2 regions of the Variovorax sp. 10L421 genome follow, and region 2 is predicted to be linked to the other one. Evidence: predicted binding sites of a transcription regulator. Region 2 holds the regulator's gene; the other holds the start of a gene.
The links. Region 2 encodes NrdR, which represses ribonucleotide reductase genes. Its sites were predicted from a motif close to CACNANATNTNGTG; they were not measured.
Positions count from the first base shown of each region.

Region 1: AC1DFC_RS19995 (ribonucleoside-diphosphate reductase subunit alpha) is a predicted target of NrdR. The motif match lies at 2,048-2,061, and genes of this name have one in related genera.

Region 1 covers NZ_JBFTJJ010000016.1:66,332-69,692, forward strand. Annotated here, with positions in the region: gene AC1DFC_RS19995 (ribonucleoside-diphosphate reductase subunit alpha) at 1-1,964, opposite strand, end outside; gene ampD (1,6-anhydro-N-acetylmuramyl-L-alanine amidase AmpD) at 2,314-2,937, opposite strand; gene AC1DFC_RS20005 (sigma-54-dependent transcriptional regulator) at 2,924-3,361, opposite strand, start outside.
Region 2 covers NZ_JBFTJJ010000002.1:214,928-218,288, forward strand. Annotated here, with positions in the region: gene AC1DFC_RS05000 (lytic transglycosylase domain-containing protein) at 1-38, shown strand, start outside; ZMP/ZTP riboswitch at 67-190, shown strand; gene glyA (serine hydroxymethyltransferase) at 232-1,476, shown strand; gene nrdR (transcriptional regulator NrdR) at 1,498-1,941, shown strand; gene AC1DFC_RS05015 (type IV pilin protein) at 1,966-2,430, opposite strand; gene AC1DFC_RS05020 (pilus assembly protein) at 2,451-3,361, opposite strand, start outside.

The DNA of each region.
Region 1 (3,361 bases), on a different contig from region 2:
GGACGGTGGCGCAGGTTGGAGTCGCGCGCCTTCTTCACGGCGTAGTAGTTGATGTCGATCACGTTGTCGAGCATGCGCATCGCGGTCGAGATCGTGCGCTTGAGCTTTTCCTGGTCGACCTTGCCGTCCTTCAGGTGCTGCAGCAGGTTCACCGAACCCAGGTTGCAGACGGCGGTTTCGGTGTCGCTGGTGTTCAGCGTGATCTCGGTGCAGAGGTTCGACGAGTGCACCACGCCGGCGTGCTGCTGCGGCGAGCGCACGTTGCAAGCGTCCTTGAACGTGATCCAGGGGTGGCCGGTCTCGAACAGCATCGTGAGCATCTTGCGCCACAGGTCGGTCGCCTGGATGGTGCGCGCGGGCTTGATGTCGCCGCGGGCAGCCTTCTCTTCGTAGGCCACGTAGGCCTTTTCGAAGTCTGCGCCGAACAGGTCGTGCAGGTCGGGCACGTTGGAGGGCGAGAACAGCGTCCAGGTGCCCTTTTCCATCACGCGGCGCATGAACAGGTCGGGAATCCAGTTGGCAGTGTTCATGTCGTGCGTGCGGCGGCGGTCGTCGCCGGTGTTCTTGCGCAGCTCCAGGAACTCCTCGATGTCGAGGTGCCAGGTTTCCAGGTACGTGCAGACCGCGCCCTTGCGCTTGCCGCCCTGGTTCACGGCCACGGCCGTGTCGTTCACCACCTTCAGGAACGGCACCACGCCCTGCGATTCGCCGTTCGTGCCCTTGATGTGGCTGCCCAGCGCGCGCACGCGGGTCCAGTCGTTGCCCAGGCCGCCCGCGAACTTCGAGAGCAGGGCGTTTTCCTTGATCGACTCGTAGATGCCGTCCAGGTCGTCGGGCACGGTGGTCAGGTAGCAGCTCGACAGCTGCGAGCGCAGCGTGCCGGCGTTGAACAGGGTGGGCGTGCTCGACATGAAGTCGAACGACGACAGCACTTCATAGAACTCGATGGCGCGGGCTTCGCGGTCGATTTCGTTCAGCGACAGGCCCATGGCCACGCGCATGAAGAAAGCCTGCGGCAGCTCGATGCGCGTCTTGCGCACGTGCAGGAAGTAGCGGTCGTACAGGGTCTGCAGGCCGAGGTAGTCGAACTGGTTGTCGCGCTCGGCCTTCAGGGCGGCGCCCAGGCGGGGCAGGTCGTACTGCAGCAGCTTCTCGTCGAGCAGCTCGTTCTCGACGCCCTTCTTGATGAACTGCGGGAAGTAGTCGGCGTAGGCGGTGGCGCGCTCGACCGGCATCACTTCGCGGCCGATGATTTCCTTGAAGATCGTGTGCAGCAGCAGGCGCGCTGTGGCGAAGGTGTAGTCGGGGTCCTTCTCGATCAGCGTGCGGGCTGCGAGGATGGACGCCTTGTAGACCTCGTCGAGCGGCACGCCGTCGTACAGGTTGCGCATCGTCTCGGCGACGATCGGCGCGGCCGTGATGCTGTCGCCCAGGCCTTCACAGGCGGACTCGATCAGGCCCTTGAGTTCGTTCAGGTCGAGCGCGACCAGTTCGCCGTTGTCCAGCACGTGCAGCGCGGGCGCGGCCGGCACGTCCTGTTCGCCCTGCTTCGAACGCTCTTGCGAGCGGCGCTCGCGGTACAGCACGTAGGCGCGGGCGATTTCATGGTGGCCGCCGCGCATCAGGCCGAGCTCGACCTGGTCCTGCACGTCCTCGATGTGGAAGGTGCCGCCGCCCGGACGCGAACGCACCAGCGCGCGGATCACACCCTGCGTGAGCACATCGACCGTTTCGCGCACGCTGGCGGAAGCCGCGCCCTGGGTGCCGTGCACGGCCAGGAAGGCCTTCATCATCGCGATCGCGATCTTGTTCGGCTCGAAGGGAACAACGGCGCCGTTGCGCCGGATGATCTGGTAGTGGGCGAGGTTCTGGCCGCTGGGGGAGCCAGCAGTGTCTCGCTGCTGTTGCAGTGACGTCGAGGGAACGGCACGCGGGGTCGATTGGGGGTTCAGGGCTGTTTGCATTCGCTTCCTCTCGGTTGGCAATTCTTGTTGGATGGCGGCGCCTGGTCGGGGCACCGCGCCGGTGTGGATGACCGGACGGAGGACACTATATCTAGGGTGCCGGGGGTCTACAAGCCACTACAGGTAGTGTTTTGCGGCAATTTTTGGTAGTAGGGGTAACTATCTAGGCATCGGCACGGCCGTCGATGCCGCGTGGACACTGGACTATGGTCGCGCAACCCGCATGGAGCTTGGCTTGCAAGACGATTTGGGCCTGCAGGGCGCATGGTTGCTGCATCGCGCGTTCGCAACTTTCGTATTGCTGCGCTGCACGAGTGGCGCATCGCGGGGCGCCGGGCGATTGAAAAAATTAGCGCTGCGTCACCTGCGGCGGAAACATCTGTGGATTCCAGCCGAGCTGTTCACGCAGCCGACGCCACTCGAAGCCCGCGCCTGGGTCCTGCTTGCGGCCCGGCGCGATGTGCTCGTGGCCGGCGATGTGCGCGATCGGATAGTGCTGCGCGACCGCTGCGCACAGGCTCGCGAGCGTCTCGTATTGCGGCTCGTCGAACGGCTGGCCCTCGAGTCCTTCGAGCTCGATGCCGACGGAGTCATCGTTGCAGTTGCCGCGGCCGCGCCACGACGATGCACCGGCGTGCCAGGCACGGTCGTCGCAGCTCACGAACTGCCAGAGTTCGCCGTTGCGGCGCACGTAGAAATGAGAGGACACCTCGAGCCCGCGGATCGACTGGAAATAGGGGTGCGCGTCCCAGTCGAGCTGGTTGGTGAAGAGCCGCTGCACCGCATCGCCGCCGTATTCGCCGGGCGGCAGGCTGATCGAGTGCAGCACGATGAGGTCGGTCTGCGCGCCAGCGGGCCGGGGCCCGAAGTTGGGCGAGCGCAGCGCCTTCGCGAAGCGGTACCAGCCGGCTTGCCAGAGTCCGTCGTCGCCGTTGTCAGGAGCGCCGGGCGTGGGTGCTTCAGTCGTCGGCATGGTTGCTCGCGCCATCGTCGCCGTTGGGCGTGGTGATGCCCAGCCGCGCGATGCGGTAGCGGATCTGGCGCAGGCTCATGCCGAGCCGTGCGGCGGCCGCGGTGCGATTGAAGCCGCTCTCGTGCAGCGCGCGCACGAGGATTTCGCGCTCCTGCTGGTCGAGGTAGGCCTGCAGGTCGGAGGGCAGCGGCGGCGGTGCGGCCTTGGGTGGTGCGACCGGCGCCATCGGCAGCGGAGCCGGCGCGGCAGCAGATGCATCGGCAGCGGGCGACAGCGGCGCCGGCGCGGATGCCGCGGCTTCGACGGAGGCGGTGAAGCCGCCCATCAGGTCGAGGTGCAGTTCGTCGCCGTCGTTCAGCGCCACCGCGCGGTGCAGCAGGTTCTCGAGCTCGCGCACGTTGCCGTTGAGCGGGTGCTGCGCGAG
Region 2 (3,361 bases):
AGCCGGCCAAGGTCGCCCTGCTCTCCTCCGTTTCCTGAGCTTCGCGGGCCGGGTGTGAGCTACACTCGGCCGGTACGCGACTGGCGATAGGCGCAGCATCCGAACAAGGTGCCACGCGCTGACGTGGAACACCACTGGGAAGCGTACCGCCTGCACCACAGGCGTTCAGCCGTTCGCCTGGGCAGCCCTTGTTTGGTTGAAGAACAAGGACCTCGTCTTCAAAGGACTGCCATGTACCAACGCAATATCCTGGTCGAACAGACCGATCCCGAAATCTGGGCTGCGATCCAAGCGGAAAACGCGCGCCAGGAACACCACATCGAGCTGATCGCCAGCGAGAACTACGCCTCGCCGGCCGTCATGGCCGCCCAGGGCTCGCAGCTCACCAACAAGTACGCCGAAGGCTACCCGGGCAAGCGCTACTACGGCGGCTGCGAGCACGTCGACGTGGCCGAGCAACTGGCCATCGACCGCATCAAGCAGATCTTCGGCGCCGACGCCGCCAACGTGCAGCCGCATTGCGGCGCCTCGGCCAACGAAGCCGTGATGCTGGCCTTCCTGAAGCCCGGCGACACCATCATGGGCATGAGCCTGGCCGAAGGCGGCCACCTGACGCACGGCATGCCGCTGAACATGAGCGGCAAGTGGTTCAACGTGGTGAGCTACGGCCTGGACGCCAACGAAGCCATCGACTACGACGCGATGGAACGCAAGGCGCACGAGCACATGCCCAAGCTGATCATCGCGGGCGCCTCGGCCTATTCGCTGCGCATCGATTTCGAGCGCTTCGCCAAGGTGGCCAAGGACGTCGGCGCGATCTTCATGGTCGACATCGCCCACTACGCCGGCCTGGTGGCCGCGGGCGTGTATCCCAACCCGGTGCCGCACGCCGACGTCGTCACCTCCACCACCCACAAGAGCCTGCGCGGCCCGCGCGGCGGCATCATTTTGATGAAGTCTCAGCACGAGAAAGCCATCAACAGCGCGATTTTCCCGGGCCTGCAAGGTGGCCCGCTGATGCACGTGATCGCCGCCAAGGCCGTCGCGTTCAAGGAAGCCATGGCGCCCGAGTTCAAGGCCTACCAGCAACAGGTGGTCAGGAATGCCCAGATCGTGGCCGACACCCTTACCGAGCGCGGCCTGCGCATCGTGAGCGGACGCACCGAGAGCCACGTCATGCTGGTCGACCTGCGCGCCAAGGGCATCACCGGCAAGGAAGCCGAAGCCGTGCTGGGCGCCGCCCACATGACGATCAACAAGAACGCGATCCCCAACGACCCGGAAAAGCCGATGGTCACCAGCGGCGTGCGCATCGGCACCCCCGCCATGACCACGCGCGGCTTCAAGGACGAAGAGGCCCGCATCACCGCGAACCTGGTGGCCGACGTGCTCGAGAACCCGCGCGATGCGGCGAACATCGACGCGGTGCGCGCCAAGGTGCACGCGCTGACGAGCCGCTTCCCCGTCTACCGCTGATCACCCGGAAGACCTGACCGCATGAAATGCCCTTTTTGCGGTCATCTTGAAACGCAGGTCGTCGAGACCCGCGTTTCGGAAGACGCCGACTTCGTGCGCAGGCGCCGCCAATGCAGCGCCTGCGACAAGCGCTTCACCACCTACGAGCGGCCCGACGTCAACTTCCCCGTGGTGGTCAAGAAGGACGGCAGCCGCGCCGACTTCGACTCGACCAAGGTGCGCGCCTCGATGATGCTGGCGCTGCGCAAGCGCCCGGTGAGCATCGAGCAGATCGACAACGCCCTGCTGCGCATCGAGCAGAAGCTGCTGGCCAGCGGCCTGCGCGAAATCGACTCGACCAAGGTCGGCGAGCTCGTGATGCGCGAACTCAAGAAGCTCGACAAGGTTGCCTACGTGCGCTTCGCCTCGGTGTACCGCAGCTTCGAGGACGTGGACGAGTTCAGGCAGTTGCTGCGCGACATCTGAGGCGCCCCGCGCGCGGCGGCCGCCTCAGCGGTTCCAGCAGGCTTGTACCTGCGCATTCGAGGCGCTGGTCTGGCCAGCCGCCAGCTTGACGCCCTGATGGTTCACCGTGAGCGTTCCGCACTCGTCGGCGGTCGATGCGCCGTGCGGCACGGCTTGCAGCGTGTAGGTGGTCGCGGTTCTCGCGGCATAGCCGATGGCGTAGTTCGCCGTGCCGGACGACGGCGCCTGGTCGAGCCCGGCCGGCAGCGCAACGGTTGCCGGGGGATATTGACCGTTGGCCGTCAGGTAGCGCTCGGTCCATTGCGCGGCCTGCAGCAGTTGCTGCTTGGCATCGGCCCGCTTCGCCCGCAGCACATGGCGCCCGTAGCTCGGGTAGGCAATCGCGGCGAGGATGGCAATCACCGCCGTCACGATCATGAGTTCGACCAGCGTGAAGCCGCGCGAGCGGAGCCGGCCTTTGTGGGTCTGCGCTTCGGGATATTTGTTCATGGGTGGGGTCCGCTGCGCCGTCAATTCCACGAGATCAGGTTGCGCCAGCCGAAGCGCCGCACGGCTTGCGGCAGGTAGGCTTCGTTGCAGCCGCCGGCTGCATTGCAGATCACGTGCTTGCCTTTTTCATCGGCCTTCTGAGGTCGCAGGACGAGGTCGTCCCGGCCTGAACGGTTCCGGAAGCCGAGGTAGGCGCCTGCCGTGCCGGTGGACCCGTTGTAGGCGATGCCGTCGGGGATGGCGCCGCTGAAGAAATCGATCACCATCGACCAGCCGTCGTCACCGGTGCCCGGCGCGCAGTCGAGCGAATTGCTGGCGGAGCCGGGAATGGTGGTCGAGAACAGGCCTGCGCTGCCGCTCAGCGCATCGCCTGGATAGACCATGCGCTCCCCGGTGGCGCCGAACTGGAGATACCAGCCGCGCTTGGCGCTCGCACCGCTGTAGCTCACGCTTTGGCTCGACGCGGTTCGATATTCGGCATCGCCTTCCTTGACCGTATCGACGCCGATGGTCTGTGCCACCAAGTCGGTCAGCGCCGCGGTGCCCGTGCTGCCGTTGGCGCGGTCCCAGACGCCGTACAGGTACTGCGTGGCGGTGCTGCTTTCGTCGCCGGAGACAAACAACCGGCCGGTGCCGAACATCACCATGTAGCCGCCGCGCGGATGGTCGACGACCAGCGGCGCGGCAGTGATCGGCTGCGTGGCGCCAGCGGCGAACAACGGCACGCCGTCCAGGCTCGATGCGGCAGCCGCCGAGCCCATGGTGGCCTTCCACTTGGTGCTGTCGGCATCGCTCAGGTCGAACTTCCAGAGGTTGCCGAGCAGGTCGCCGGCGTAGACATAGTCGACCTTGCCGTCGCCATTGCGGTCCACCACCTGCGGCGCCGAGAGCCCATTGCCGGCGCCCGCGGCCTGCGCGGCGGGAGCCGGGA